DNA from 4 places in the Streptomyces sp. NPDC014861 genome. Region 3 is predicted to be linked to each of the others. Evidence: riboswitches for the same ligand, from Rfam matches in the RefSeq annotation. Region 3 holds a riboswitch; each other region holds the start of a gene.
What was found. Region 3 has a riboswitch for cobalamin ahead of metE (5-methyltetrahydropteroyltriglutamate--homocysteine S-methyltransferase). Riboswitches for the same ligand answer to the same signal wherever they lie in the genome.
Positions count from the first base shown of each region.

Region 1 (7,575 bases), on a different contig from region 3:
GGCGGCCGCGGCGATGGCCGAGTCGTGGTTGAGGATCGAGAGGATCACCGTCTCCAGGAGCACGCACTCGGCGAAGGAGCCCTCGACGCGCAGCACGGGCGAGCCGGGGAAGTACACCTCCCCCTCGGGGTAGCCCCAGATGTCGCCGGAGAAGCGGTAGCCGGCGAGCCATTCGAGGGTCGGCTCGTCGACGATCGACCGCTCGCGCAGGAAGCCGAGGACGGCCGGGTCGAATCGGAAGTTCTCGACGGCGTCCAGCACCCGGCCGACGCCGGCGAGGACGCCGTACCGCCGTCCCTCCGGCAGCCTCCGGGTGAAGACCTCGAAGACGGAGCGCCGGTCGGCGGTGCCGGCCCGGAGGGCCGCCTGGAGCATGGTGAGCTCGTACTGGTCGGTGAAGAGCGCGGTCGACGGCACGTCCACCGGGAGCCCAAGGTCCGCAGCGTTCATGCCGACGATGCTAGCGCAGTATTCGTCAGTTTGACGAATACTGCGCCGGGCGACCTCTCCGCGGTGGCCCGTTTGTGCGACGGGGGGGCCCGGGTGGCAGCATGGGACGAGTGAGCATCGCGCCTATCGAGATCGAACGGACCGAGTCGGCCGAGGAGGTCTCCGCGGTCGTCGAGCCCGACGTCCCCTGGGTCACCCTCGTGCACAACGACCCGGTGAACCTGATGAGCTATGTCACCTACGTCTTCCAGTCGTATTTCGGTTATTCGAAGGACAAGGCGCACAAGCTGATGCTCGACGTGCACCACAAGGGCCGCGCGGTGGTCTCCAGCGGCACCCGCGAGGAGATGGAACGGGACGTGCAGGCGATGCACGGCTACGGACTGTGGGCGACCCTCACCCAGGACCGCGGCTGATGGCCGGCCACTTCGAGGCCGTCCCGGGCGGCGGAGCGGCCGTCGCCCTCGACGAGGTCGAGGTCTCCATCCTGCGCTCCCTCTCCGTCCAGCTCCTGGAGCTGATCGGGCCGGGCGACGAACCCGAGGCGGACGCCGACCCGCTCGCCGCGCTCTTCGCCGAGGGCCCCAGCGAACCCCCGTCCGATCCGGCCCTGCGCCGGCTCTTCCCCGACGCGTACGGGGACGACACCGAGGAGCTGCGGGCCGCCGCGGCCGACTTCCGCCGCTTCACCGAGAACGACCTGCGGGCCCGCAAGCGGGAGGACGCCCTCGCGGTGGTCCGCGCCTTGGACGGGCTGAGCAGCGAGGGGCCGGAGGACTCCGCCCTCCTGAAGCTGACCCCGGACGAGTCGCGGGCCTGGCTCGGCACGCTGAACGACCTGCGGCTGACCATCGCCACCCGGCTCGACATCACCGAGGACGAGGAGAGCGAGCGGCTCTACCGGCTGCCGGACAGCGATCCGCGCAAGCCGATGGTGATGGCGTACCTCTGGCTCGGGGCGCTCCAGGAGTCACTGGTCGAGACGCTGATGTCCTGACAGGTGCCCGTCACCGGGTGTTCGCTCAGCGGACGCTCAAATCCGGATAACGAACTCGTTATCTGAGCGAACACCTTGCCGTCTTGTATCCCTCTTGTCCGTATTTTTTTGTGGTGCGCGCCACACCCAACTCCGTCGATCACCGCCCGGCCCGTGATAAATCTTCACGACCACTCGGGCACGCCACCCCTGTTCCCGAGGGCGCCCCAGCCGGCTGACCGCCGGTGGCACTCCATCCATATCCGGGGGGATCAGGACCTGATCCGCAGCAGACGCACTCGATGTCGCGCGGATCAGCATGGAGAAAGGCGCACCACCATGACCTCAGTGCAGGTCGACAAGCAGCACGACGGCACCGACGGGGCCGTGGACGGCGGCGAGGGCTACCAGCGTGGCCTCGGCGCCCGCCAGATCCAGATGATCGCCATCGGCGGCGCGATCGGCACCGGGCTCTTCCTCGGCGCCGGCAAGGCCATCCACAAGGCCGGCCCCAGCCTCATCCTGGCGTACGCGATCGCCGGTCTGGTCATCTTCTTCATCATGCGGGCCCTGGGCGAACTGCTCATGTACCGACCGGTGTCGGGCTCCTTCGCGGAGTACGCCCGCGAGTTCGTCGGCCCCTTCGCCGGCTTCGTCACGGGCTGGACGTACTGGCTCTTCTGGGTCGTCACCGGCATCACCGAGGTCACCGCCGCGGCCACCTACATGACGTACTGGTGGGACATCCCGCAATGGATCTCCGCCCTCGTCTTCACCGTGATCCTCTACGGCGCCAACCTGATCTCCGTGAAGCTCTTCGGCGAGCTGGAGTTCTGGTTCTCCATGGTCAAGGTCACCGCCATCATCGGCATGATCCTGATCTGCGCCGGCATCCTCACCGTCGGCTTCTCCGACGCCGGTGACACCGCCACGGTGGCCCACCTCTGGAACCAGGGCGGCTTCTTCCCCAACGGCGTCGGCTCCACGCTGATGACCCTGCAGATCGTGATGTTCGCCTTCCTCGCCGTCGAGCTCGTCGGCGTCACCGCGGGCGAGTCCAAGGACCCGAAGACCGTCCTGCCCAAGGCCATCAACACCGTGCCGTGGCGCATCGCCGTCTTCTACGTCGGCGCCCTGATCATGATCCTGTCGGTCGTCCCCTGGACCGAGTTCCAGCCGGGCGTCTCCCCGTTCGTCGCCGCCTTCGAGAAGATGGGCCTCGGCGTCGGCGCCGCCATCGTCAACTTCGTCGTGCTGACGGCCGCGCTCTCCTCCTGCAACTCCGGCATGTACTCCACCGGCCGCATGCTGCGCGACCTCGCGCTCAACGGCCAGGGCCCGAAGGTCTTCACCCGGCTCACCAAGGGCGGCACCCCGCTCCTCGGCCTGACCTTCTCCGCCGCGCTCATGCTCGTCGGCGTCTGGATCAACTACGTCGCCCCGGGCAAGGCCTTCGAGTACGTGGTCTCCTTCGCGACCATCTCCGGCATGTGGGCCTGGATCATGATCCTCGTCAGCCAGATCCGCTACCGCCGCAAGTGCGACCGGGGCGAGCTGCCCGAGTCCACCTTCAAGGCCCCCGGCGCCCCCTGGACGAGCTGGTTCGCGCTGCTCTTCATCGGCATGGTCATCGTGATGATGGGCATCGACGAGGGCGCCCGCGTCTCGCTCTACTGCGCCCCCGTCTGGGGACTGATCCTCACCGTGTCCTACCTGGTGCTCAAGGCCCGCAACCCCGAGGGCGCCGCCTTCGTCAAGCGCTCCTGACCAGCACCGTCTCGGCATCCGGGCCGTTCCGTACCATCCCTCGGTACGGGGCGGCCCGTCTGCTTATCCTGTCGGCATGCTGACCATCACCCGGGACCTGTACGACCGGATCGTGGAACACTCCCGCGCGGACCACCCCGACGAGGCCTGCGGCGTCGTCGCGGGGCCGGTCGGCTCGGGCCGCCCCGAGCGCTTCATCCCGATGCTCAACGCCGCCCGCTCGCCCACCTTCTACGAGTTCGACTCCGCCGACCTCCTCAAGCTCTACCGCGAGATGGACGACCGGGACGAGGAGCCCGTGATCATCTACCACTCGCACACGGCGACCGAGGCGTACCCCTCCCGCACCGACATCACCTACGCCAACGAGCCCGGCGCCCACTACGTGCTCGTCTCCACCGCCGACACCGACGCCGCCGGACCCTTCCAGTTCCGCTCCTACACGATCGTCGAGGGCGTCGTGACCGAGGAGGACGTCAAGGTCGTCGAGGCGTACGAGTAGTCTGGCCCCGACCTTCAGGGCGGCAGGAACCAGGAAGCCGGTGCGAATCCGGCGCGGTCCCGCCACTGTGACCACACCCCGTGTGGAAGCCAGGAACTGACCTGCCGCCTTCTCACCACCGATCGGGGACGTGGAAATCCCCGGAGGAGGCCCTTCGCCATGACCAGGCGCCCCCGGCTGCTCGCCGCCACCGCCCTGCTGCCCCTGCTCGCCGCCTGCGCCGGCCCCGCGAGCAGCGAGGACGCCGCGAAGCCCGCCCCCGGCTTCCCGTACACCGTCACCAACTGCGGCGAGACCACCACCTTCCAGGCCCCGCCGAAGCGCGCGGTCACCATGAACCAGCACGTCACCGAGATCCTCCTCGCCCTCGGCCTGGAGAAGTCCCTCGCCGGCACCGCCTACCTCGACGACGCGATCCTCCCCGCCTACAAGCGGGCGTACGACTCCGTCCCCGTGCTGTCGAAGGAGTACCCCTCCAAGGAGGCGCTGCTCGCCGCGAACCCCGACTTCGTCTACGGCGGTTACGCCTCCGCCTTCGACGCCAAGGACGGCCGCGGCCGCGACGACCTGGGCAGGGCCGGCATCACCACCCGCCTCAACAGCGAGTCCTGCCCCGCCGGCACCCCCTCCGTCGACGACCTCTACCGCGAGGTCACCGAGGTCGGCCGCACCTTCGGCGTCCCCGACCGGGCCGAGAAGTGGAACAAGGAGGCCCGCGCCACCGTCGCCGCCACCGAGAAGCGCCTCGGCGACCTCGACCCCGTCTCCGTCTTCGTCTACGACAGCGGCGACAAGACCGCCTTCACCGCCGGCGGCAAGGGCATCGGCAACGAGCTCATCAGCCGGGCCGGCGGCCGCAACGTCTTCGCCGACCTCCCCAAGGCCTTCGGCGACGCCGCCTGGGAGCAGGTCGTCGCCCGCAAGCCCGAGGTCATCGTCATCTACGACTACGGCTCCACCACCGTCGAGCAGAAGAAGAAGCGCCTCCTCGACGACCCCGCCCTCAAGGACGTCCCCGCGGTCAAGAACCGCCGCTTCGCCGTCCTCCCGCTCTCCGACACCGTCCTCGGCGTCCGCGTCCCGGCCGCCGTCGACAAGCTCGCCGCCCAGCTCCACCCGGCCGCCGGCCGATGACCGCCGTCGCCGCCGCCCCGGCCCCTCCGGCGGCGGCGACGCCCGGCCGGGGCCGGTACGCCCTCGTCGTCGCCGGGCTGCTCGCCGCCCTCGCCGCCGCCGTGCTCGGCTCCCTCGCGCTCGGCTCCGTACGGATCCCGCCCGGCCAGGTGCTCGAAGCCCTCACCGGGAACGCGGCCCCCTCCCCGTACCGCACCATCGTGCTCGACGTCCGGCTGCCCCGGGTGGTCCTCGGGATCGTGGTCGGCGCCGGGCTCGCGGTCGTCGGGACCGTCCTCCAGGCCCTCGTCCGCAACCGGCTCGCCGACCCCTTCCTGCTCGGGATCTCCTCCGGGGCCTCCACCGGCGCCGTCCTCGTCCTGGTCCTCGGCATCGGCGGCGGGCTCACCACCACCCTCGCCCTGCCCGCCGGGGCCTTCGCCGGCTCCCTCGTCGCCCTCGTCCTCGTCTACGCGCTGGCCCGCCGCGGCTCCACCATGACCGGCCCCCGGCTCGTCCTCGCCGGCGTCGCCGTCTCGTACATCCTCACCGCCCTCACCACCCTCGTCCTGGTCGCCGCCGCCCGCCCCGAGCACTTCCAGGAAGCCCTCTACTGGTCCTTCGGCGGCCTCGGCTCCGCCCGCTGGGACACCCTCGTGCTGCCCACCGTCGTCCTGATCCTCGGCACCGGCGTCCTGCTCGCCCTCGCCCGCCCGCTCGACCTGCTCCTCACCGGCGACGAGGGCGCCACCGTCCTCGGCCTCGACACCGGCCGCTTCCGCGCCGCCGTCTTCCTCCTCGCCTCCCTCGTCACCGCCGTGATGGTCGCCGCCAGCGGCGCCGTCGGCTTCATCGGCCTGATGGTCCCGCACGCCGCCCGCCTCCTCGTCGGAGCGCCGCACCGCCGGCTGCTGCCCGTCGCCGCGCTCGGCGGCGCCGTCGCCCTCGTCGTCGCCGACCTCGGCGCCCGCACCGTCGCCGCCCCCCAGGACATCCCCGTCGGCGTCCTCACCGCCCTCACCGGCGGCCCGCTCTTCCTCTGGCTGATGCGCCGACGTCCCGAAGGAGCCGCCCTGTGACCGGACTGCGCATCGAGGGCCTCTCGTACGAGCACCGGCTCCGCGACGCCCACCTCACCGCCCGCCCCGGCGAGACCGTCGGCCTCATCGGCCCCAACGGCAGCGGCAAGACCACCCTCCTGCGCTGCGTCTACGGCACCCTCGCCCCCACCGCGGGCCGCGCCCTGCTCGACGGCGCCGACCTGCGCGCCCTCGGCCCCAAGGCCCGCGCCCGCCGGGTGGCCACCGTCCCGCAGGACACCACCCTCGAATTCGAGGTCACCGTCCGCGAACTCGTCACCCTCGGCCGCTCCCCGCACAAGCGGTTCTGGGAGGGCGACACCGCCGACGACGCCGCCCGCACCGACGCCGCCCTCGCCCGCGTCGGCCTCACCGCGCTCGCCGACCGCGCCTACCCGACGCTCTCCGGCGGCGAGCGCCAGCGCGCCCTGGTCGCCCGCGCTCTCGTCCAGGAGCCCCGGCTCCTCGTCCTCGACGAACCGACGAACCACCTCGACATCCGCCACCAGATGGACGTCCTCGCCCTCGTCCGCACCCTGGGCACCACCAACCTCCTGGCGCTCCACGACCTCAACCTCGCCGCCGCCCACTGCGACCGGATCTACGTCCTCGAAGCCGGCCGGGTGGTCACCGGCGGAACCCCCGAGGAGGTCCTCACCCCCGAACTCCTCGCGGCCGTCTACGGTGTGGAAGCCGAGGTCGTCCCGCACCCCAGGACCGGCACCCCGACCGTCCTCTACATGCCCAGCCAGGCGGTCGGTCCGGCCCTCGGTCAGAAAACATCCAGCATCTGAGATCACATTCCGAAACCCGGACCGGGAATCGATACGATGACCGCATGGTTTCCCACGACGTGAGCGAAGAGACTCCGGGCAGCACCCTGCTCGTGGCACGCCTGCACGTCGACCTGTGCCGCCTCGCCAGCGCGATCTGTCCGTCCCGCGCTGCGCTCTGAGCGACCGGCCGAGCGCACCTCACGCACGACCCCCCTCCGCGCGGGGGCCCCAGCAGCGCGCCCACCACGTCACTTCCGACAGGAGCCCACGCCATGGCCATCGAGGTCCGCATCCCGACCATCCTCCGCACCTACACCGACGGCGAGAAGGCCGTCGCGGGCAGCGGCGCGACCCTCGCCGAGCTCTTCGCCGACCTGGAGACCCGCCACGCGGGCATCGAGGCCCGCATCGTGGACGGCGGCAAGCTCCGCCGCTTCGTCAACGTCTACCTGAACGACGAGGACGTCCGCTTCCTCGACGGCATCGACACCAAGCTGGCCGACGGCGACAGCGTCACGATCCTGCCGGCCGTCGCCGGCGGCATGGTCTGATCCACATGCGCTACGACTCCTCGCTGGCGGCGGTCGGCAACACGCCGCTCGTCCGCCTCCCCCGGCTCTCGCCCTCGGACGACGTCCGGATCTGGGCGAAGCTGGAGGACCGCAACCCGACCGGCTCGGTCAAGGACCGCCCCGCGCTCCACATGATCGAGCAGGCGGAGAAGGACGGCCGCCTCACCCCCGGCTGCACCATCCTGGAGCCGACCAGCGGCAACACCGGCATCTCGCTCGCCATGGCCGCCAGGCTCAAGGGCTACCGCATCGTCTGCGTCATGCCCGAGAACACCAGCGAGGAGCGCCGGCAGCTGCTCACCATGTGGGGCGCGGAGATCATCTCGTCCCCCGCGGCCGG
Region 1 covers NZ_JBIBWV010000002.1:91,290-98,864, forward strand. Annotated here, with positions in the region: gene ACF1BN_RS04220 (nicotinate phosphoribosyltransferase) at 1-450, opposite strand, end outside; gene clpS (ATP-dependent Clp protease adapter ClpS) at 552-866, shown strand; gene ACF1BN_RS04230 (DUF2017 domain-containing protein) at 866-1,447, shown strand; gene ACF1BN_RS04235 (amino acid permease) at 1,766-3,193, shown strand; gene ACF1BN_RS04240 (Mov34/MPN/PAD-1 family protein) at 3,270-3,695, shown strand; cobalamin riboswitch at 3,681-3,815, shown strand; gene ACF1BN_RS04245 (ABC transporter substrate-binding protein) at 3,855-4,829, shown strand; gene ACF1BN_RS04250 (FecCD family ABC transporter permease) at 4,826-5,887, shown strand; gene ACF1BN_RS04255 (ABC transporter ATP-binding protein) at 5,884-6,681, shown strand; gene ACF1BN_RS04260 (putative leader peptide) at 6,726-6,842, shown strand; gene ACF1BN_RS04265 (MoaD/ThiS family protein) at 6,936-7,214, shown strand; gene ACF1BN_RS04270 (PLP-dependent cysteine synthase family protein) at 7,220-7,575, shown strand, end outside.
Region 1: linked by a shared signal. The riboswitch ahead of ACF1BN_RS04245 (ABC transporter substrate-binding protein) and the one ahead of metE (5-methyltetrahydropteroyltriglutamate--homocysteine S-methyltransferase) in region 3 are both predicted to bind cobalamin.

Region 2 (7,575 bases), on a different contig from region 3:
CACTGCTGGATCTCCGGTTCGTGCGCGAGGGCGTTGAGGGCGGCGGCGGTGATGGCGCTGCCGCCGCGCCGGCCGCGGACCACGAGGTGGTCGAGGCCGAGGTCGTTGGCGGCGAGGGCGTCCTTGGACTCGGCGGCGCCGATGAAGCCGACGGGGATGCCGATGACGGCGGCGGGCTTCGGCGCGCCCTTCGCGATCATCTCCAGGAGGTGGAAGAGGGCGGTGGGGGCGTTGCCGATGGCGACGACGGAGCCTTCGAGGCGGTCCCGCCAGAGTTCGAGGGCGGCGGCGGAGCGGGTGGTGCCCAGCTCGGCGGCGAGCGCGGGGACGGCCGGGTCGGAGAGCGCGCAGAGCACCTCGTTGTCGGCGGGCAGCCGCTTGCGGGTGACGCCGGAGGCGACCATCTGGGCGTCGCAGAGGATGGGGGCGCCGGCCTGGAGGGCGGCGCGGGCGCGGGAGACGACCGCGGGGGAGTACGCGATGTCCCGGACGAGGTCGGTCATGCCGCAGGCGTGGATCATGCGGACGACGACCGTGGCGACGTCGGCGGGCAGGGCGGCGAGGTCCGCCTCGGCGCGGATCGTGGCGAAGGAACGGCGGTAGATCTCGGCGCCGTCTTTCTCGTACTCGTACATCCTCAGCTCTCCATCGATCGGGTACGGGCCGCCGCGACGGCCTGGGCCAGGGCGGTACGGGGGACGGGCGCGCCGTCCAGCAGATAGGTGTCGGAGTCCCGGGCCGTGACCTCGATCCGCGGGCCGTGCGGGTGTCCGCAGCGGCGCTCGCAGCCGGAGTAGTGCACGGGCAGCGGCCCGCCGGGCGCGCGCGCCGCGTCCGCCCGCACGTCGGCGAGGGACTTGGCGCAGCCGGGCGTCCCGGTGCAGGCGGTGACGCCGGTGCCCGGGTCGGCGGGGTCGGTGATCAGGCCGAGGGCGGCGAGCGCGGCGAGCCGGCCGGATCCCGCCTCCGGGGCGGCCAGGACCACGACGACGCCGCGCCACGGGGTGAGCCGCACCTCGTCCGCGCCCTCGCCGAGCGCCCGCAGTGCGTCGGCGGTCAGCCGGCCGAGGGGGGCGAGGACGTGCAGGGCGCGGTCACCGAGCGGGCCGGGGGCGGGCGGCGGCGCCGACGGGGGAACGAAGAGGGGTACGGGCTCCGCGGTGATCCCCGCGCGGGCCAGGGCGCCGGCCCAGTCCGGGAGGTGCCCGGGCGGGAGCTCGCGCGGGCGCCACGCGCCGGTGCCGGCCGCTTCGGCGGCGTCGAGGAAGGCGAGGGCGCAGGCGAGCGCGGCGGGCACGGCGTCGGCGGCGGTCAGCCGGAAGGCGCGGGAGCCGGCCGCGAGGAGCGCGGCGCCGCCCGGGCCTGCGACCAAGGTCACATCGCCGCCGAGGCCGGTGACGTCGCCGCGTCCGTCGTCGAGGACGAGGAGGAAGCGGCCGGAGAGGGCCGCCGCGCGGGGCTCCGCGCAGAGCGCCGCGTCCAGGTCCCGGGCCCACAACTGCACGTCGGCGTGGCCGAGTCCGTCGAGTCCCGAGGCCGGGGAGGCGACGATGTTCCGGACCCGCTCGTGGGTGGGGGAGGGCAGCAGTCCCGCGTCGTCGAGGAGCGCGGCGAGCCGGCCGCCGCAGCCCTCGGCCAGCCCGCGCAGCTCGGCGTTGCCGCGCGAGGTGACGGAGAGGCTGCCGTCGCCGAGCTCCTCGGCCGCGTCGGCCAGGATCGAGAGCTGATGCCTCGTCAAACGTCCTGCGGGGAGTCGGAGTCGGGCGAGGAAACCGTCGGCGGCGGCGTGCAGCCGGAGCGCCCCCGGGCACGCGTCGCCTCGGTCCCGTATGCGAGGTTCGCCCGCTTCGGGCGGGCTGGGCGGGGTCGGCGGCATGGCGGCGAGCATACCCACGGGAAACCGGGCGGCCACCGAGTGTGATCCGGCCGACTCCCCGGCCCTCTCCGGCCCGCCGACCTCACGATCTACTATGCAGAGCGGCATGGGGTCCCAGGACCCCGGGGAGGAAGCCCGGTGAGAATCCGGCGCGGTCCCGCCACTGTGAGCCCGAGCCGGCGACGGCCCGGGTGAGTCAGGAACTCCCCCGCCGTCCATACGACCACCCGGGGCGCGGACAACCCCGAGGAAGGCCTGAGCTCGCCATGCTCCTGCTGCTGTCGCACTCCGACACCGACCTGCTCAGCGCCCGAGCGGCGAACGCCGCCGCGCCCGAGGGCCCGGTCGCGTACCGCTTCGCCAACCCCTCCCGGCTCCCGCTCGGCGACCTCCCCGGTCTCCTCGACGGCGCCGAGCTCGTCGTCGTCCGCCTCCTCGGCGGCGTCCGCTCCTGGCAGGAGGGCCTCGACGCCGTCCTCGCCACCGGAAAGCCGGTCGTCGTCCTCAGCGGCGAACAGGCCCCCGACGCCCAGCTGATGGCCGCCTCCACCGTGCCGATCGGCGTCGCCACCGAGGCGCACGCCTACCTCGCCCACGGCGGCCCCGCCAATCTGGAGCAGCTGGCCCGCTTCCTCTCCGACACCGTGCTCCTCACCGGCCACGGCTTCGAGTCCCCGGCCGCCGCCCCCACCTGGGGCCCGCTGGAGCGCGCCGCGAAGGACGCGCCCGGCCCGACGATCGCCGTGCTCTACTACCGCGCCCACCACATGAGCGGCAACACCGCCTTCGTCGGCGCCCTCTGCGACGCGATAGAGGACGCCGGGGCCCGCCCCCTCCCGCTGTACGTGGCCTCCCTGCGCGCCCCCGAGGAGGAGCTGCTCGCCGTCCTGCGCGGTGCCGACGCCGTCGTCACCACCGTCCTCGCCGCCGGCGGCACCAAGCCGGCCGCCGCCCAGGCCGGCGGCGACGAGGAGGCCTGGGACGCGGGCGCGCTCGCCTCGCTCGACGTGCCGGTGCTCCAGGCGCTCTGCCTCACCGGCTCCCGCGCCGCCTGGGAGGAGAACGACGAGGGCCTGTCGCCGCTGGACTCGGCCAGCCAGGTCGCCGTCCCCGAGTTCGACGGCCGCCTCATCACCGTCCCCTTCTCCTTCAAGGAGATCGACGCCGACGGCCTGCCCGCCTACGTCGCCGACGCCGAGCGGGCCGCCCGCGTGGCCGGCATCGCCGTCCGCCACGCCCGCCTGCGGCACATCCCGAACGCCGAGAAGAAGCTGGCGCTCGTCCTCTCCGCGTACCCCACCAAGCACTCCCGCATCGGCAACGCCGTCGGCCTCGACACCCCCGCCTCCGCCGTCGCCCTGCTGCGCCGGCTGATCGCCGAGGGGTACGACTTCGGCCCCGAGGCCGACCTGCCCGGCCTCGTCTCCGGCGACGGCGACGAGCTGATCTACGCCCTGATCGAGGCCGGCGGCCACGACCAGGAGTGGCTCACCGAGGAGCAGCTGGCGAGGAACCCGGTCCGCATCCCGGCCGCGGACTACCGGCGCTGGTACGCCGAACTCCCGGCCGAGCTGCGCGAGCAGGTCGAGGAGCACTGGGGCCCGGCCCCCGGCGAGATGTTCCTCGACCGCTCCCGTAACCCGGAGGGCGACATCGTCCTCGCCGCCCTGCGCCGCGGGAACCTGCTCGTCCTCATCCAGCCGCCGCGCGGCTTCGGCGAGAACCCGATCGCGATCTACCACGACCCGGACCTCCCGCCGTCGCACCACTACCTCGCCGCCTACCGCTGGATCGCGGCCCGCGCCGAGGACGGCGGCTTCGGCGCCGACGCCATGGTCCACCTCGGCAAGCACGGCAACCTGGAGTGGCTGCCCGGCAAGAACGCCGGCCTCTCCGCCGCCTGCGGCCCCGACGCGGCCCTCGGCGACCTGCCGCTCGTCTACCCCTTCCTCGTCAACGACCCGGGCGAGGGCACCCAGGCCAAGCGGCGCGTCCACGCCACCCTCGTCGACCACCTCGTCCCGCCGATGGCCCGCGCCGACTCGTACGGCGACATCGCGCGCCTGGAGCAGCTGCTCGACGAGTACGCGCAGATCTCCTCCATGGACCCGGCGAAGCTGCCCGCGATCCGCGCCCAGATCTGGACCCTGATCCAGGCCGCCAAGCTCGACCACGACCTCGGCATGGCGGAGCGGCCCGACGACGACGGCTTCGACGACTTCCTGCTGCACGTCGACGGCTGGCTGTGCGAGGTCAAGGACGCCCAGATCCGCGACGGCCTGCACGTCCTCGGCGGCGCCCCGGAGGGCGAGGCCCGGGTCAACCTGGTCCTCTCCATCCTCCGCGCCCGCCAGATCTGGGGCGGCACGCAGGCCCTGCCCGGTCTGCGCGAGGCCCTCGGCCTGGACGAGTCCGCCGCGACCCGCACCGGCGCCGACGAGGCGGAGGCCAAGGCCCGCGCGCTGGTCGAGGCGATGGAGGCCGCCGGCTGGTCGGCGGACGCGGTCGCGGAGGTCGCCGCCGCGTACGGCCAGGAGGTCCGGGACGTGCTGCGCTTCGCCTGTGAGCAGGTCGTGCCGCGCCTCGCCGCCACCACCGACGAACTGGGCCACGCCGTGCACGCCCTGAACGGCGGCTTCGTCCCGGCCGGCCCGTCCGGCTCCCCGCTGCGCGGCCTGGTCAACGTGCTGCCGACCGGCCGGAACTTCTACTCCGTCGACCCGAAGGCCGTGCCGTCCCGGCTCGCCTGGGAGACCGGCCAGGCGCTCGCCGACTCCCTCCTGGAGCGGTACCGCACCGACAACGGCGAGTGGCCCACCTCGGTCGGCCTCTCCCTGTGGGGCACCAGCGCCATGCGCACCGCCGGCGACGACGTCGCCGAGGCGCTGGCCCTGCTCGGCGTCCGCCCGCTGTGGGACGAGGCGTCCCGCCGCGTCAACGGCCTGGAGCCCATCCCCCTGGAGGAGCTGGGCCGCCCGCGCATCGACGTCACCCTGCGCATCTCCGGCTTCTTCCGGGACGCCTTCCCGCACGTCATCGGCCTCCTCGACGACGCCGTCCGGCTGGTCGCGGGCCTCGACGAGCCCGCCGAGTCCAACCACGTCCACGCCCACGCCCAGGCCGACCTCGCCGAGCACGGCGACGAACGCCGGGCCACCACCCGCATCTTCGGCTCCCGGCCCGGCACCTACGGCGCCGGCATCCTCCAGCTGATCGACTCGCGGGACTGGCGCACCGACGCCGACCTCGCCGAGGTCTACACGGTGTGGGGCGGGTACGCCTACGGCCGGGGGCTCGAGGGCCGCCCGGCGCGCGACGAGATGGAGACCGCGTACAAGCGGATCGCGGTGGCGGCGAAGAACACCGACACCCGCGAGCACGACATCGCCGACTCGGACGACTACTTCCAGTACCACGGCGGCATGGTCGCGACCGTCCGCGCGCTGCGCGGCACCGCCCCCGAGGCGTACATCGGCGACTCGACCCGCCCGGAGACCGTCCGCACCCGGACCCTGGTGGAGGAGACCTCCCGGGTCTTCCGCGCCCGGGTGGTCAACCCGCGCTGGATCGAGGCGATGCGCCGCCACGGCTACAAGGGCGCCTTCGAGCTGGCCGCGACCGTCGACTACCTCTTCGGCTACGACGCCACGACCGGCGTCGTCGCCGACTGGATGTACGACAGGCTCACCCAGGAGTACGTCCTCGACGAGACGAACCAGGCCTTCCTGAAGGAGGCCAACCCCTGGGCCCTGCACGGCATCGCGGAACGCCTCCTGGAGGCCGAGTCGCGCGGCATGTGGGAGAAGCCGGACCCGGAGACCCTGGCCGCCCTGCGCCAGGTGTTCCTGGAGACGGAGGGCGACCTCGAAGGAACCGAGGGCGAGGACTAGATCCTGGCCAGGGCCCGGGCCGGGGCCAGTTCGAGGCGCCGGCCCGCGAAGCCCCGCCGGAGCCTGCGGTCGTGACTGACGATCACCAGCGTGCCCCGGTAGCCGGCGAGCGCGGCCTCGATCTCCTCCACGAGACCCGGGGCCAGGTGGTTGGTCGGCTCGTCGAGGAGGATCAGGTCCGCCGGCGCCGTCACGAGCCGGGCCAGCTCCAGCTTGCGGCGCTGGCCCACCGACAGCAGGCGCACCGGGGTGCTCAGGTCCCGTGCGGCGAAGAGCCCCAGGGAGAGCAGCTCGTCCTCGCGGCCCTCGCCGAAGGCCTCGCCGACCGTACGGGGGTCGGTGGGCGACGCCGTGTCCTGCCGGAGCAGCCCGGTCCGGCGCGGCGCCCGCACGGTGCCCGCGTCCGGGGCGAGTTCACCCGCCAGGACCCTGAGGAGGGTCGTCTTCCCCGCGCCGTTGGGCCCGGTGACGAGCAGCCGCTCGCCCGGCTCCAGGCGCAGGGTGACCGGCGCGAGGCGCCCCTCGACCCCGGCCCCGGTCAGCTCCACGGCCGCGCCCTCGCCCGCCTCCGCCAGGTCCGCGCGGAAGCGCAGCGGCTCGGGCGGCGGCGGCACCGGGTGCTCGGTGAGCCGGGCCAGCCGCTCGCGCGCGGCGCGGATCCTGCTCATCGCCCCGTGCGCCCGTGACCGGGCCCGGAAGGCACCGGCGCCGCTGAAGGCGGCGGGGGCCTTGCGCGGGATGGCCGAGAAGCGGTCGATGTTGCTGTCCGCGAGGGTCCGGTGGCGGGCCAGCTCGTCCTTCCACTCCTCGTGCTCCCTGACCCGGCGGGCCCGCTCGGCGGCGCGCCCGGCGAGGTAGCCGGCGTAGCCGTCGCCGTAGCGGCGCAGTGTGTGCCGGTCCTCGTCGACCTCCAGGACGGAGGTGGCGACCCGGTCGAGGAAGACGCGGTCGTGGGAGACGGCCACGACGGTGCCCCGGTGGCCGCGGAGCCGCTCCTCCAGCCAGGCCACGGCCTCGTCGTCGAGGTCGTTGGTCGGCTCGTCGAGCAGCAGCAGTTCGGGGTCGGCGGCGAGGACTCCGGCCAGCGCGAGCCGGGCCCGCTGCCCGCCGGAGAGCGTGCCCAGCGGCCGGCCCCGGTCGAGCGGCGCGGTCTCGCCGAGCCGGCGGAGCACGGTCGCCACGCGGCGCTCGGCCCCGGCGCCGCCGCGCGCCTCGTGGGCCGCGAGCAGGGCGGCGTACCGGTCGAGGCCGGCCGGGGTGAGGGCGGCCTCCGCCTCCCGGATCTCCCGCTCCAGCTCCCGGATCTCCGCCAGCGCGTGGTCGACGGCGTCGCCGACGGTCGCGGTCGCGGGGAGGTCGAGGGTCTGGGCGAGATGACCGAGGCCGCCGGGGGCGTCGACGGCCACGGTGCCGTTGTCGGCGCTCTCCAGGCCGGCGAGGAGCCGGAGCAGGGTGGACTTCCCGGAGCCGTTGTCACCGACGACGCCGAGGCGCTCGCCGGGACGGACGGTGAGGGAGACGCGGTCGAGGACGGTCCGGTGGTGGACGTACCGGTCGTCGTGGCGCTTGGTGACCTCGGTGAGTTGTGCACGGAACAAGGGCGGTCTCCTGACCGTGGGGGACGTCGGCACGATCGGCGAGACGTTCCGTCTCGCGCTCTCGATGGTCCGACCGTACGGCACGGCGGGCGATTTGACAAGACGGATCGTCTCGTCTCGTTGTGAGGATGGATGGGTGGGGTGGGTGGGAGGCTCGGAGCGAGAGGGCGCAACGCCGCGCCCGCCGACCCCGACGCCCCTTCCTCCGGGG
Region 2 covers NZ_JBIBWV010000012.1:173,104-180,678, reverse strand. Annotated here, with positions in the region: gene ACF1BN_RS23810 (precorrin-8X methylmutase) at 1-635, opposite strand, end outside; gene ACF1BN_RS23805 (cobalamin biosynthesis protein CobG) at 638-1,888, opposite strand; cobalamin riboswitch at 1,968-2,103, shown strand; gene cobN (cobaltochelatase subunit CobN) at 2,143-5,766, shown strand; gene ACF1BN_RS23795 (ABC-F family ATP-binding cassette domain-containing protein) at 5,763-7,364, opposite strand.
Region 2: linked by a shared signal. The riboswitch ahead of cobN (cobaltochelatase subunit CobN) and the one ahead of metE (5-methyltetrahydropteroyltriglutamate--homocysteine S-methyltransferase) in region 3 are both predicted to bind cobalamin.

Region 3 (7,575 bases):
GGAGCACCTCCTTCGGTACACCGAACTCCGCCGCCGCCTTCGCGGCCGCCCGCTCGAAGTCACCCGGTGTCCCGTCGGCCGGCCGGGCGTTCCCCGCGGTGGCGCAGCCCCAGATCAGGGCCGCCGCCATCCCTGCCGCACCGAGGCCCCGCCGCGTACCACGTCTTCTGGCCACACCACGTCCCGTTTCGCTCTGGCGTTCGGAATTCGTCTTCGAGGCCGATCCCGCGGCCGCCACCATCCTTCGGGCCGCGGGGCCACGGCCCGACCGACACGCCCAAGGCCCACGGGTCCGTCACCGCACCGGAGCAGTCGGCGATCGGGCCGGGCGGTGACCCGGCCACGGGTGACGGCGGGGGCGACGCGGCGCGCGTCAGGTCTCTTCCGTACCGGACCGCCGGACCCCGGGCAGATGCACGACGAGGAGGGTGAGGGCGGCCAGCGCGACATTGCGGAACGCGGCGTCCAGACCGTTCCAGTCGGACGACTGCCACATGGCGAACCACTCGCCCCCGATCGCGAGGAATCCCGCCCCGAAGAGCAGCAGCACCATCACCAGACCCACCGTGCTCGCGGCGCGGGCGCGTTCGTACGCCTGGCGACGCAGCCCCGAGAGCCAGAACCAGGTCGCGGCGAGGAGCACCAGCGCGGCCAGCGTCTCCCAGACGATCACGGCCACGTACGCGGCGTTCTGGAGGGCGGGCGACTCGACCGCGCGCCACATCAGGTCAGGGTCCTCGAACGTGGTGTCCATGCTCAGGACGTGCTGGACGAACTGCTGATTCGTCCCGAAGTCCGTGATGTTCCCGAAGGCCACCAGCGTCATGTACAGCGCGACGGTCGCCGTCAGCGCGGTCGCCGCGACCTGCGGCGCGCCCAGGCGGAGCAGCCGGTCACGCCGGGTCGCCGCACCCGTTCCCGATGCGCGGGCGCCCGGTTCCGCGCCGCTCCGCCGGTCGGCCTCCGCCATGGCTGTGTCCTCCCTCGTCGTCGCGCGGGCCCTCGGACCGCGGTCGTACCGTCCCTTCCCCGTCTCCGCGGCCCCCAGCCCTTCACCTGCCCCCCTGCCGGCGGTGCGCGGACCGCCCGGTCAGGACGCCCTCCGTGACCTGCCTCCTGCCACGGGTGACGGATCCAGGTGGTCCGTCGCGCGCGGGGCAGCGCCGTCACGTCGCTGAGCGGGCTGCTCGCGGATACGCTGGGATTCATGATCGAGTCCGGACAGCCGCGGCTCCGTCGAAGCTACGGCTACGGCAGGCTCGTGCGGCTGTCGCCGGTGATTCTGACCGTCGTGATCGCCGGCCTGGCCTACGCCACTCCGCCGGAAATGGCGTTCAGCCGCCTCCTGCCCGCGGCGCCGGCACTGGCCGCCGCCATGTGGCCGGTCCTCCCGACGGTCCTGCTCGGAACCGTCTGCCTCCTCCTGATGATCGGCCTCAGCTTCGTCTTCCCCGACCTGGGGACGTGGTGGACGTGCGGCGGGATCGTCGCGGTCACCGTGGCCGCCGCCTACGGAAGCCATGTCCGGCTCAAACGGGAGCGCACCCTCTTCCAGGTCCGGCTCGTCGCCGACGCGGCCCAGCAGGTGGTGCTGCGGCCCCTGCCGCACCGCTTCCGGAACGTCGAGATCGAGTCGCTGTACCTCGCGGCCGCGGCGGAAGCCCGAATCGGCGGGGACTTCTACGAGGTGGTGGACACCCCCTACGGGGTACGGATGCTCATCGGCGACGTACGCGGCAAGGGCCTGCCGGCCGTGGGGGCCGCCGCGGCGATCGTCAACGCCTTCCGGGAGTCGGCGCACGGCGAACCGTCCCTGGCCGACGTCGCCCGCAGACTCGACGCCAGCTGCGCCCGGCACAACGCCGACCATCCGCCCGAGGCCCCGATGGAGCGCTTCGCCACCGCGCTGCTCGTCGAGGTCCCGAGGCGGGCAGGCCGCATCACCATCGTCAACTGCGGACACCCCCCGCCCCTGGTCCACGCCTCGCGGAGCGTACGGATCCTCGAACCGTCCGTTCCGTCGCCGCTGCTCAGCCTCGCGGAGCTGATCGGCGGGGAGTACCGCGCGGACACCTTCGAGTTCGCCCCCGGAGAGCTCCTCCTGCTGTACACGGACGGGATCGCCGAGACCCGTGCCCGGGACGGCGAGTTCTTCCCCTTGACGGCGTGGATGCGCCGGCAGCCCCGGACGCCTCCCCGTGATCTGCTCACGGCCCTGCACCACGATCTGCTCCGCCACAGCAAGGGCAGCCTCGACGACGACATCGCCGCGCTGGCCGTACGGCTGCGCGCGCCGTGAGCCGGCGCCCGGCCGGCTGACGGTGGGCGACGGGGAAAGGACGGGCGGTGGGCGGGGCCGTGGGCGGGCGTCACGGCACGGGCAGGGCCTGTTCCGCCCAGATCGTCTTGCCCGTCGGCATGTACCGCGTGCCCCAGTGGTCGGTGAGCTGGGCGACCATGAACAGGCCGCGTCCGCCCTCCTCGTCGTTGCCGGCGTGACGGGCGTGCGGGGAGGTGTGCTGGGAGTCGGAGACCTCGCAGATGAGGGAACGGTCCCGGATCAGACGCAGACCGATCGGGCCGGAGGAGTGCCGGATCGCGTTGGTGACCAGTTCGCTGACCACCAGCTCCGTGGTGAAGGCCAGGTCGTCCAGACCCCACCGCTCCAGCTGCTCCGCGGCCATCGCACGCGCGCGGGCGACGAGCGCGGGGTCCGAGGGCAGCTCCCAGTGCGCGACCTGGCGTGCGTCCAGCGCACGGGTGCGCACGACGAGCAGCGTGGCGTCGTCCCGCACCCGGTCCCGCACCAGCTCCGCGACGACCTCGGCGCACAGCAGGTCCGCCGACGATCCCCGCCGCTCCCCGAGGACGGCCGCCAGGCGGCCCAGGCCCGCGTCGACGCCCTGTCCCCGGGCCTCCACCAGGCCGTCGGTGAACAGCACGACCAGGCTTCCGGCGGGGAGTTCCACCTCCGCGCTCTCGTACGGGAGCCGCCCCACGCCCAGCGGCAGCCCCGGCGGCAGGGCGAGGAAGCCGGCGGCGGCGTGCGGCCGCACGACCGCCGGGGTCAGGTGCCCCGCCGCCGCCCAGGTGCTCGTCCGGGACGCCGGGTCGTAGATCCCGTAGACGCACGTCGCCCCGACGGCGCCGCCGCCGTCCGGGCCCTTCACGTTCTGGTCGGACCTTTCCCGTCCGACCTGGTCGTTCAGCCGGGCCAGGAGTTCGTCGGGCGTGAGGTCCAGCTCCGCCAGGGTGCGCACCATCGCGCGCAGTCGCCCCATGGTGGCGGCGGCGCCGAGGCCGTGGCCGACGACGTCCCCCACGACGAGGCCGACCCGCGCGCCGGAGAGCGGGATGACGTCGAACCAGTCGCCGCCGGAGCCGAGGTGGCTGTCGGCGGGCAGGTAGCGGCTGGCCGTCTCGACCGCGCTCAGCTCGGGCAGCGACCGTGGCAGCAGACTGCGCTGGAGCATGAAGGCGGCGGTGCGTTCCCGGCGGTAGCGCCGGGCGTTGTCGATGCACACGGCGGTCCGGGACGCCAGCTCCTCGGCCACCGCCCGGTCGCCGTCGTCGAAGGGTTCCGAGTCGTCGCCCCGCGCGAAGGTGACGAGGCCCAGGGGCCGCCCCCTCATGATCAGCGGGACGTACAGCCGGGTCGGCGCGACCCGGTCGTCCACGGTCGCCCGGCCCTCGGCCAGGCTCTCGGCCTGCGACGATCCGGGACCGTACGAGACCCGCTCGCCCACCCTCGACGCCTCCTCGCCGGACGCGGCCACGCGGACGAGGTCCCCTGCCGCAGCGGCTCCGGGTTCCTCCCCCGCGAGCACCTCCGCCGCCACGTCGACCAGCACGGCGTCGGCGTAGCGCGGCACGGTGGTCCTCGCGAGCTCCGCCGCCGTTCCGGACGGGTCGAGCGAGGCACCGATCCGCGCACCGGCCTCCGCGAGGAGGGCGAGGCGCTGCTGCGCACGGTGGTGGTCGGTGACGTCGATGGACTGCTCGCACACCCCCACCGGTTCTCCCCGGCCGTCGACGAGCCGGAAGTAGGAGGAGGACCAGACGCGCTCGCGGCGCGGGTCGGCCGGGGCGCGGCCGCGGAAGCGCACGTCGATGACCGGCTCACCGGTCTCGAGGATCTGCTGGACGAACTCCTCGGGATCCACCGGATGCTGGGCGGTGAGGACGTCGCCGGGAAAGAGTTCGGTCATGGAGCGGCCCAGTGACGCGGTGAGGTCGCCGCCGAGCTCCCGGACACTGGACGCGTTGGCCCACAGGAGGCGCGCGCCGGGGCCGTAGATGGTCAGGGTCACCGGTGACTGGGTCACGAGCCCCTGGAGCATCGCCTGCCGGGTCTCCCACCAGCGCAGTTCCTCCAGCTCGGCCGCCATGAGGACCGCGGAGGGAGCACGGCCGCCGGTGTCCCCGTGGGCGCCGGGGATCAGCGGACGCAGGGTCACCGCCAGTCGCACGGTGTGTCCGGCGCGGTGGCGCACGTCCACGACGGCGCTGCGGGTCCCGTCGAACCGCGGCCATCGGTCCGGCCGCCGCTCTTCGACCCCGGCGCGGTCGGAGGGCGGGGCGACGAGCAGATCGGCCGCCCGGCGCCCCACCACCCGCGCGGCGGGATACCCCAGGAGGGCCTCGGCCTCACGGCTCCACCCCACGAGCACCCCGTCCGCGGCGAGCAGGGCGAACGCGGCCGGGGGCGGACCGAGCCGCCCACCGTCGTCCGCCCCCGCGGGAGGGGTGAAAGGTAGCCCTTCCATGGTCCCATCATCCTTCCGAGCGGTCCCGCCCGCGCGGGCGCTCGGCCCGCACTCGCCCCCGTCCCCATCCGCCCGCCCACCCACGTGCCGTATCCGGTGACCGCCGGGGAGTGGGACAGCCCCCCGGAGGGGGAATGTCTCATTCCACCGTCCGAATGGCGGATAACCCTCGCCGCTCGACGATTCCGGCCTCTACTCTGACCGGGCAGCTGGTTCGCCCCGTCCGCCAGGCGGGATGCGTCGTAAGAGGGAACCCGGTGGGAATCCGGGACTGCCCCGCAGCGGTGAGCGGGAACGACCGCCGTCATCAGCACTGGGACCGTGAGGTCCTGGGAAGCGACGGCCACTAGGTGCCTGCCTCGGACGAGGCCGGCTTGCCCGCGAGTCCGAAGACCTGCCCGTTGCCCGTACGCGGACCGTTCCGCGTACGGAAGTTCCGGTGACCTCGTGGGCGGGTCGGCGTAGACAGCGAACGGCCGTCGTGATGTTTCCTCACGGCGAGGTCCGTGCGCTCCCTCGTCACCTTCGCGTCCGCGTCCCCTCACCGGGACGTCGATCTGGGCACAACTCGCGAAGGAGAGTCTCCGTGACCACGAAGTCCGCAGCCGCGGCAGCACAGGCCACCGTCCACGGCTACCCCCGCCAGGGTCGGAACCGTGAACTGAAGAAGGCGATCGAGGGCTACTGGAAGGGCCGCGTCTCCGCCGACGCCCTCCGCGCCACCGCTGCCGACCTGCGCCGTTCGAGCCGGCAGCAGCTGGCCGACGCCGGCATCACCGAAGTGCCCACCGGCGACTTCTCGTACTACGACCACGTCCTCGACACCTCCGTGATGGTCGGCGCCGTCCCCGAGCGCCACCGCGAGGCGGTCGCAGCCGACGCCCTGGACGGCTACTTCGCCATGGCGCGCGGCACCCAGGACGTGGCGCCGCTGGAGATGACCAAGTGGTTCGACACCAACTACCACTACCTCGTCCCCGAGTTGGGCCCCGACACGGTCTTCACCGCCGACTCCGCCAAGCAGGTCGCCGAGCTGAAGGAGGCCCTCGCCGAGGGCCGGACGGCCCGCCCGGTCCTCGTCGGCCCGGTCACCTACCTGCTGCTCGCCAAGCCCGCCCCCGGCGTCGACGCCGACTTCGAGCCGATCACCCTGCTCGACCGGCTGCTCCCCGTGTACGCCGAGGTCCTCGCCGACCTGCGTGCCGCCGGCGCCGAGTGGGTCCAGGTCGACGAGCCCGCCCTCGTCCAGGACCGCACCCCGGCCGAACTGAACGCGGCCGCCCGCGCCTACCGCGAACTCGGCGGCGCCACCGACCGGCCCAAGCTCCTGGTCGCCTCCTACTTCGACCGCCTCGGCGACGCGCTCCCGGTCCTCGCCGCCGCCCCGGTCGACGGCCTCGCGCTCGACTTCACCGACTCCGCCGCCGCCAACCTCGACGCCCTCGCCGCCGTGGGCGGCCTGCCCGGCAAGCGTCTCGTCGCCGGTGTCGTCAACGGCCGCAACATCTGGATCAACGACCACCAGAAGTCCCTGGCCACCCTCGGTACCCTGCTCGGCCTCGCCGACCGGGTCGACGTGGCGGCGTCCTGCTCCCTGCTCCACGTCCCGATCGACGCCTCCGTCGAGACCGACATCGACCCCGAGGTCCGGCGCTGGCTGGCCTTCGCCCGCCAGAAGGCCGCCGAGATCGCCACCCTCGCCCGCGGTCTCTCCGAGGGCACCGAGGCCATCGCCGACGAACTGGCCGCCAACCGGGCCGACCTCGCCTCCCGCGCCGGCTCCGCCCTCACCCACGACCCGGCCGTCCGCGCCCGCACCGCGGCCGTCACCGAGGCCGACGGCCGCCGCTCGCAGCCGTACGCCCGGCGCACGGTGGCCCAGCGCGCCCACCTGGGCCTGCCGGTGCTCCCGACCACCACGATCGGTTCCTTCCCGCAGACCGACGAGCTGCGCGTCGCCCGCGCCGACCTGCGCGCCGGCCGGATCGACGCGGCCGGCTACGACGAGCGGATCGAGAACGAGATCCGCGAGGTCATCGCCTTCCAGGAGAAGACCGGCATCGACGTCCTCGTGCACGGCGAGCCCGAGCGCAACGACATGGTGCAGTACTTCGCCGAGCAGCTGGACGGCTACCTCGCCACCCAGCACGGCTGGGTCCAGTCGTACGGCACCCGCTACGTCCGCCCGCCGGTCCTCGCCGGCGACATCTCCCGCCCCGCCCCGATGACGGTGCGCTGGACGACCTACGCCCAGGCGCAGACCGCGAAGCCGGTCAAGGGCATGCTGACCGGCCCGGTCACCATGCTCGCCTGGTCCTTCGTCCGCGACGACCAGCCGCTCGGCGACACCGCCCGCCAGGTCGCCCTCGCCCTGCGCGACGAGGTGAACGACCTGGAGACCGCGGGCACTTCGGTCATCCAGGTCGACGAGCCCGCGCTGCGCGAGACCCTGCCCCTGCGGGCCGAGGACCACGCCGCCTACCTCGACTGGGCCACCGAGTCGTTCCGCCTCACGACCAGCGGAGTCCGGCCCGACACCCAGATCCACACCCACATGTGCTACGCCGAGTTCGGCGACATCGTCCAGGCCATCGACGACCTCGACGCCGACGTCATCAGCCTGGAGGCCACCCGTTCGCACATGCAGGTCGCCGGAGAGCTGGCGGAGCACGGCTACCCGCGCGAGGCCGGCCCGGGCGTCTGGGACATCCACTCGCCCCGCGTCCCCGGCACGGAGGAGGCGGCCGAGCTGCTCCGTACCGGCCTGGAGGCCATCCCCGCCGAGCGGCTGTGGGTCAACCCCGACTGC
Region 3 covers NZ_JBIBWV010000003.1:372,807-380,381, reverse strand. Annotated here, with positions in the region: gene ACF1BN_RS08345 (N-acetylmuramoyl-L-alanine amidase) at 1-130, opposite strand, end outside; gene ACF1BN_RS08340 (DUF2165 domain-containing protein) at 374-970, opposite strand; gene ACF1BN_RS08335 (PP2C family protein-serine/threonine phosphatase) at 1,208-2,299, shown strand; gene ACF1BN_RS08330 (SpoIIE family protein phosphatase) at 2,370-4,766, opposite strand; cobalamin riboswitch at 4,960-5,183, shown strand; gene metE (5-methyltetrahydropteroyltriglutamate--homocysteine S-methyltransferase) at 5,353-7,575, shown strand, end outside.

Region 4 (7,575 bases), on a different contig from region 3:
CAACTTGAGGTTCAATTGATGGCAAATTCGATCCATGTCAGAATCCAGACTGGGATCCGACAAAGCGATATCAGCAACGGGGTTCTCCGGAAGAGCGTCCAGCGCCCTTTCATACAGAGTCACACAAAAGGAGCCTCTTCTTTCCGAGCTACTCCGACCAAAAAGCCCGTCGAGCAGTACGGGCTTCGAGCTCCCCAGTACTCGCGCGTTCCCACGTCGATAGTGCAGATACATCTCCCGCGACCACCGTTCGGACATGACATGATCTCCGTCAAAGATCGCGCCATTCCCTCCACAGCGTGCGAGCCAGCCCGACCGGAGATCCAGCAGAGATAGCGGTCTAGCGAGTTGAAATATCACCAGGTGAGGGTCGCCGCGATTCCGATTCACTCGAACCGGGAAACACTCCAACAGGCATGTAGCCAGGATGGAGCAATCAGGATGCTCTACTGCGCCGTAGAAGATTCCGTGCCGAGAATAATTACAGCGTATCGGCGGAGGATGGTGATCGAATCTACCTTTTCCGGGTAGTGCGCCATATGTGCGAAATCTATTCCACGCACCAGGATGATCGCCGCCACTGCTGTAATTTCGCCCGACGAAATGATGGGCTTCAAGAACGTGAACATCTTCTGGAAGCAGAGGTGTTGTGAACTTCGAACGCTTGGGCACGGGGAGCGTTTGACTCATGGCAGCCACCCGATGCATTCGACTATCTCTAGCAGGGCTTTAGGATCTCTCTTAGCCTGGAGCCACTCCAGGGGCGTCGCCGACCTCCCATCGATGTCGAGTGAAGGGGTCAGGTCCCGTCATCAGGTCAACGAACTCTAGAGGATGAAGATCTTCCGGTAGCGCTTGGACAATTGGAGCCAGACCGTAAAGTATGCCTCCTTCATGGACCTGGAGTCTGGGAATCCTCTGCTTGCCACGCTCACCGAAGGCGTAGAGATGCCTCACTCCAACAAGAGACCTGATATGGCTCACCGAGCTCCCGACCTCTTGCGCAAATTCAGACTCCGAAAGCGATGACGCGGATAGCTGTGAGTACTCTAGCGCCGCATTTAGCGTCGGGCTTTCACCAGCCGAGACAGGCGCTCCGCCTCCGAGCATTCCTGCCGCCGCCAGGGGTATCAGTGTCTCGCGCCCCGCCGACGACTCTGAATGCTCGGGGATCTCGTTTGCCACCGTTTCCAACCAGCCGACAAATTCATCGCCGTTCATTCCCATGCGCTCCACGACCTTTTCCAGGCGGTGCATGTTTTGCTGGAGGGTGAGCGCTATCAATGACGACGTTTTCGCGACCTCAGTAGCTGCACGGCCAGCGGCCTCGATAGTGGCTTCGGCGGCCTGCACGAACAGAAGAATGGCACTGCTATCTCTTTGACCTGGGCCCAAGAGGTCAGCATCGACCGCGTTTGCTGCTTCCTCGGCTGCCGCTTGGGCAGCGACCATTGCTTCAGAGGCAGTTCTGCTGCTTGACCCTATGGGCCCTCGGGCGGGTAGCGGCATGTGACCAGACTCCGTTCATCCCTTATCCAGCATCTCCCGCACCGAGCTTCGGCGGCAAACGGTCTCCTAGACCCCGCCCTCAAATGGATCTTGCCCAGATCGGGAACGACACCAGGCTGGCCGCCGCCTCGTAGGGGGAGGTGGTCTTGTTCGCCAAGCTGACCGCGGCCGGCCGGCGGGCCGGCACGCCGACCAGGCGAGCGACCCCGACCCACCGGTCGTGCGCCTGGCCCTCTGATCGGCCGACGCTTGGCGAGCGGAGGGCTCGACTCGACCGTCGGCGAGTATCACGCCTACTTCCGAATGCTGCTCGACGGCGGCATGCAGCGGAGTCCATCTGTCACATGGTCAGGGGCAGTACGACAGCTGGGGCTTCGGGAGGGCCGTGCACGCCTACCGCGGCGACCACTCTCCCATCGGCCAGTTCAGCTAGGCCGGCGAACCCGCGACGCACCGGTGCGCGTCCGCACGCTCGCGTCGATAATCGCTCCATGATGCGCATTCGCAAAGAGCGTCTCCCGCCGCCCTCGCCTGATAGACCATCAGGAAAGTCAGCATTAAGTCAGCATCAGTACCGCGCGGAGCCGCCCCCAGACGCCAGGAACCGCCAAGATCAACAATGCGACTCCCCCATCCTGACCTGCAAAAACCCTACTCAGCGGCTTGGCTGCTAATCTCACTTGGAGGTATCCATGAGGATGCTGATCAATGTGCCCGAGACCGTCGTCGCCGATGCCTTGCGCGGGCTGGCCGCCGCGCATCCCGAGTTGACCGTGGACGTGGAGCGGCGGGTGGTGGTGCGCAGGGACGCGCCGGTGGCCGGGAAGGTCGCGCTGGTGTCGGGGGGCGGTTCGGGGCACGAGCCGCTGCACTCGGGGTTCGTGGGGCCGGGGATGCTCGACGGGGCGTGTCCCGGGGAGGTGTTCACGTCGCCGGTGCCGGACCAGATGGTGCGGGCCGCGGCGGCGGTGGACAGCGGGGCGGGGGTGCTGTTCGTGGTGAAGAACTACACGGGTGACGTGCTGAACTTCGAGATGGCCGCCGAACTCGCCGAGGACGAGGGCATCCAGGTCGCCCGGGTGCTCGTCGACGACGACGTGGCCGTCACCGACAGCCTGTACACGGCGGGGCGGCGCGGGACCGGGGCGACGCTCTTCGTGGAGAAGCTGGCCGGTGCGGCGGCCGAGGAGGGCGCCCCGCTGGAGCGGGTGGAGGCGCTGGCCCGGCGGGTGGTCACGCGGTCGCGGTCGTTCGGGGTCGCGCTGGGCGCGTGCACCACGCCCGCGAAGGGCAGCCCGACCTTCGACCTTCCGCCCGGGGAGCTGGAGCTGGGTGTCGGCATCCACGGCGAGCCGGGGCGGGAGCGGCGCGGGATGATGACCGCCCGGGAGATCGCCGAGGTCGCCGTCGACGCGGTCCTCGACGACCTGCGGCCGTCGGATCCGGTGCTGCTGCTGGTGAACGGCATGGGGGCGACGCCGCTGCTGGAGCTGTACGGCTTCAACGCGGAGGTGCGGCGGGTCCTCGACGCGCGCCGGGTGCCGGTGGCGCGGACGCTGGTCGGGAACTACGTGACCTCGCTGGACATGGCGGGGTGCTCGGTGACGCTGTGCGCCGCGGACGAGGAGCTGCTGCGGCTGTGGGACGCGCCGGTGTCGACGGCCGCGCTGCGCTGGGGCCGGTGAGCGGGCGATGACGGAGACGTACGGCGCCGCGTTCGCGGTGCGCTGGATGCGGGCGGTCGCGGCGGCGGTGGAGCGGGAGGCCGGGCGGCTGACCGAGCTGGACGCGGCGATCGGCGACGCGGACCACGGCGCCAATCTGCGGCGCGGCTTCGCCGCCGTCGCCGACGCGCTGGCGAAGGAGCCGCCCGCGACCCCGGGCGCGGCCCTCACGGCCGCCGGAAGGCAGCTGATCTCCACGGTGGGCGGGGCCTCGGGGCCGCTCTACGGAACGCTGCTGCGACGGGCCGGCAAGGCGCTCGGCGACGGCGGGGAGGTCACGCGGGCCGAGCTCGCGGACGCGCTCGCGGCCGGGGTCGCCGCCGTCGGACAGCTCGGCGGAGCCGTACCGGGTGACAAGACGATGCTGGACGCGCTGACCCCCGCCGTGGCCGCGCTGCCGGAGTCCTTCGCCGCGGCGCGCGCCGCGGCCGACGAGGGGGCGCTCGCGACCGTGCCGTTGCGCGCCCGCAAGGGCCGGGCCAGTTATCTCGGGGAGCGGTCGGTCGGCCATCAGGATCCGGGGGCGACCTCCTCGGCGTTGCTGTTCGCCGCGCTTGCGGAGGCGGCGGGGACGGGAGAGGGGGCGGGCCGATGAGCGGGGGCAGGGTCGGGATCGTGCTGGTCTCGCACAGCGGTGCCGTCGCGGAGGCGGTCGCCGACCTGGCCCGGGGGCTCGCCGGCGGCGGCGACCTGGCGCCGGTCGCGGCGGCGGGCGGCGGACCCGGCGGGGGGCTCGGCACCAGCGCCGACCTGATCGCCGAGGCCGCGAAGGCCGTCGACGCCGGCGCCGGGGTGGCCGTCCTGGTGGACCTGGGCAGTGCCGTGCTCACGGTGAAGGCGCTCCTCGCCGAGGGCGACGAGCTTCCGGAGGGCACCCGGCTCGTGGACGCGCCCTTCGTGGAGGGCGCGGTGGCCGCGCTGGTGACGGCGAGCGCCGGCGGGGACCTGGACGCGGTCGCGGCGGCGGCCTCGGAGGCGTACGCCTACCGCAAGGTCTGACGCGCGCGGGAAGCGGGGCGCCCCGGCCGGGTTCCACTCCGCCGGGGCGCCCTCGTCCGAGCAGCAGCAACGCACTTGGACACGTCCACGCTAGTGCGGGGGTCCGACAACGGGTCCCGACGGCGCCGGGCCCCGGGAGATGTCCGAGCGCGAGTGACCGACCCCGCATTGTGATGAGGCAGGTCAACACACTAATGTCGCACCGCCTTGGTGTTCGGGAAACCGGTGCAGTACCGGTGCGGCCCTCGCCACTGTGATCGGGAGGTCCGGCTCCATCCCCTCGGGGAAGCCACTGTTCCGCCGCGGGAGACCGTCGCGGGATGGGAAGGCGGAGTCGGGCGTCATGACCGTCAGCCAGGAGACCGGCCAGGGCGCGTTGTCCATCCACGAGGTGCTGGAGAGGGTCTCCCGATCATGCATATCGCCGAGGGGTATCTGCCCCCCGTCCATGCGGCCGCCTGGGGCGTCGCATCGGCCCCGTTCGTCATCCACGGCGTCCGCGCGCTCACCCGCGAGGTGCGCGCCAACCCCGAGTCCACGCTGCTGCTCGGCGCCGCGGGCGCCTTCACGTTCGTCCTTTCCGCGCTCAAACTGCCTTCGGTGACGGGCAGTTGCTCCCACCCGACCGGCACGGGACTGGGCGCGATACTGTTCCGGCCGCCGATCATGGCGGTCCTCGGCACCATCACGCTCCTCTTCCAGGCGCTGCTGCTCGCCCACGGCGGGCTGACCACGCTGGGGGCGAACGTCTTCTCGATGGCGATCGTCGGCCCCTGGGCGGGATACGGCGCCTATGTGCTGCTGAAGCGGTCCGGGGCGCCGCTGATGGTGAGCGTCTTCTTCGGCGCCTTCGTCGCCGACCTGTCCACCTACTGCGTGACCAGCGTCCAGCTGGCCGTCGCCTTCCCCGACCCGGGCAGCGGCATCGCGGGCTCGCTCGCGAAGTTCGGCTCCATCTTCGCGGTGACGCAGATCCCGCTCGCCGTGAGCGAGGGCCTGCTGACCGTGCTGGTGGTGCGGCTGCTCATGCAGTCGAGCAAGGGTGACCTGCTGCGTCTCGGCGTGCTCGGCCGGACGGAGTCGAAGCGACGCGAGGAGGCGGCGGCGTGATGAGCCGGAACGCGAAGATCAACACCCTGCTGCTGGCGCTCGTGGCGGCGCTGGCGGTGCTGCCGCTGGTGCTGGGGCTCGGCGACCACAAGGAGGAGCCGTTCGCCGGCGCCGACGCGGAGGCCGAGACGGCGATCACCGAGATCCAGCCGGACTACGAGCCGTGGTTCAGCCCGCTCTACGAGCCGCCGTCCGGTGAGATCGAGTCGGCGTTGTTCGCCCTCCAGGCGGCCCTCGGCGCCGGTGTCCTCGCCTACTACTTCGGCGTGCGGCGCGGGCGCCGGCAGGGCGAGGAGCGGGCGGCGGCCCGTGAGGAGAGCGGCGCCTCCGGCGCGGGCGCGGACGCGTAGCCGCGGATGCTGCCGATCGACGCGGCGGCGCACGGCAGTCGCTGGCGCCGCCGCCATCCGGCGGAGAAGGCCGCGCTCGGATTCGGTCTGACCCTGTGCGCGGTGTGTCTGCCGCCGTGGCCGGGGGCGCCCCTGGTCGCGGCGGCGACGCTCGCCGTCCTGCTCGGCCCGGCCGGTGTGCCGGGCCGGCAGCTGTGGCGGGCCTTCCGGATCCCGCTGGGCTTCTGCGTCACCGGCGCCGTCCCGCTGCTGTTCGCGGTGGGCGGGCCCGGTGGCGCCGTGGCCTGGGCTCCGGACGGGCCCGTGCACGCCGGGGAGCTGCTGCTGCGGACGGCTTCGGCCTCGCTGGGAGTGCTGCTGTTCGCGTTCACCACACCGGTGTCGGACGTGCTGCCGCGCCTGGTCAGGGCCGGGGTGCCGGCGCCGGTGGTGGACGTGGCCCTGGTGATGTACCGGATCGTGTTCCTGCTGCTCGACGCGCAGGCCAAGGTGCGGCAGGCGCAGGCGGCGCGGCTCGGGGCGACGACCCGGGCGGCCGTGTGGCGGTCGCTGGCCGGGCTCGGCGCGACCTCGTTCGTGCGGGCCTTCGACCGGGCGCAGCGGCTCCAGACCGGTCTCGCCGGGCGCGGCTACGACGGGACGCTGCGGGTGCTGCTGCCCGAGGCCCCGGTCTCCCGTCCGTTCCTCGCGGCGACGGCCGGCCTCCTCGCGGGGCTCGTCGCGCTCACCCTCGTACTGGAAAGGTTCCTGTCATGACGGCCCCCACCCCGGTCGTGGAGTTGGTGCGCGCGGGCTTCGCGTACGAGGACGGGCCTGCCGTCCTCTCGGATGTCGCCTTCGCGGTGACGGAGGGCCGGGCGGTCGCGCTGCTCGGGCGGAACGGCGGCGGGAAGACGACGCTGCTGCGGCTGCTGAGCGGCGGGCTGCGCTGCGGCGAGGGGGCGCTGCTCCTGGACGGTACGGAGGTGGCGTACGACCGGAAGGGGCTGACCCGGCTGCGGACCTCGGTGCAGCTGGTGGTGCAGGACCCCGACGACCAGCTCTTCGCCGCCTCGGTGGCGCAGGACGTGTCCTTCGGGCCGATGAACCTGGGCCTGCCCGAGGACGAGGTGCGGCTGCGGGTCGCCGAGGCGCTGGCGGCGCTGGACATCACCGCGCTCGCGGACCGGCCGACGCACCTGCTGTCGTACGGGCAGCGTAAGCGGGCGGCGATCGCCGGCGCGGTCGCGATGCGCCCCCGGGTCCTGATCATGGACGAACCGACGGCGGGCCTCGACCCGCACGGCCAGGAACGCCTGCTGGAGACCCTGGAGCGGCTGCGGGCGACGGGCACCACGGTGGTCATGGCCACGCACGACGTGGACCTGGCGCTGCGGTGGGCCGACGAGGCCGCCGTGCTCTCCCCCGCCGGGCTGCGCACCGGACCGGCCGCCGAACTCCTCGCGGACGAGGCCCTGCTCGACGCGGCCCGGCTGCGGCGTCCGTGGGCGGTGCCGGTGGAACGGTTGCTGCGGGAGCGGGGTCTGCTGCCGGTGGGCGTACCGGGTCCCCGGACGGCGGAGGACCTCGACGCCCTGCTGGACCGGGTGGGCTGAGGGCTCCGTCGGGCGGGATCCTCGGCAGCGCCGCTCGGGGGTGCGCGGCGCAGAGCGGGCGGGTCATGGACCGACCCCCTTCCTACCGAGTAGTAACCATCACACCCCGAATCTTCTGCAACTAGTTGCATAAGCGGGGCCGGGTCGCCTACAACAGGGTGCGACGACCCCTGCGCGAGGAGGCGCCCCGTGACCGCCACGACCCCGTACCCGCATCTGCTCAGCCCGCTCGACCTCGGCTTCACCACCCTGCCCAACCGGGTGATCATGGGGTCGATGCACGTCGGC
Region 4 covers NZ_JBIBWV010000044.1:1,738-9,312, forward strand. Annotated here, with positions in the region: gene ACF1BN_RS37605 (hypothetical protein) at 447-629, opposite strand; gene ACF1BN_RS37610 (hypothetical protein) at 742-1,353, opposite strand; gene dhaK (dihydroxyacetone kinase subunit DhaK) at 2,202-3,194, shown strand; gene dhaL (dihydroxyacetone kinase subunit DhaL) at 3,202-3,828, shown strand; gene ACF1BN_RS37625 (PTS-dependent dihydroxyacetone kinase phosphotransferase subunit DhaM) at 3,825-4,232, shown strand; cobalamin riboswitch at 4,424-4,618, shown strand; gene ACF1BN_RS37630 (energy-coupling factor ABC transporter permease) at 4,647-5,342, shown strand; gene ACF1BN_RS37635 (energy-coupling factor ABC transporter substrate-binding protein) at 5,342-5,692, shown strand; gene cbiQ (cobalt ECF transporter T component CbiQ) at 5,699-6,448, shown strand; gene ACF1BN_RS37645 (energy-coupling factor ABC transporter ATP-binding protein) at 6,445-7,287, shown strand; gene ACF1BN_RS37650 (FAD-dependent oxidoreductase) at 7,477-7,575, shown strand, end outside.
Region 4: linked by a shared signal. The riboswitch ahead of ACF1BN_RS37630 (energy-coupling factor ABC transporter permease) and the one ahead of metE (5-methyltetrahydropteroyltriglutamate--homocysteine S-methyltransferase) in region 3 are both predicted to bind cobalamin.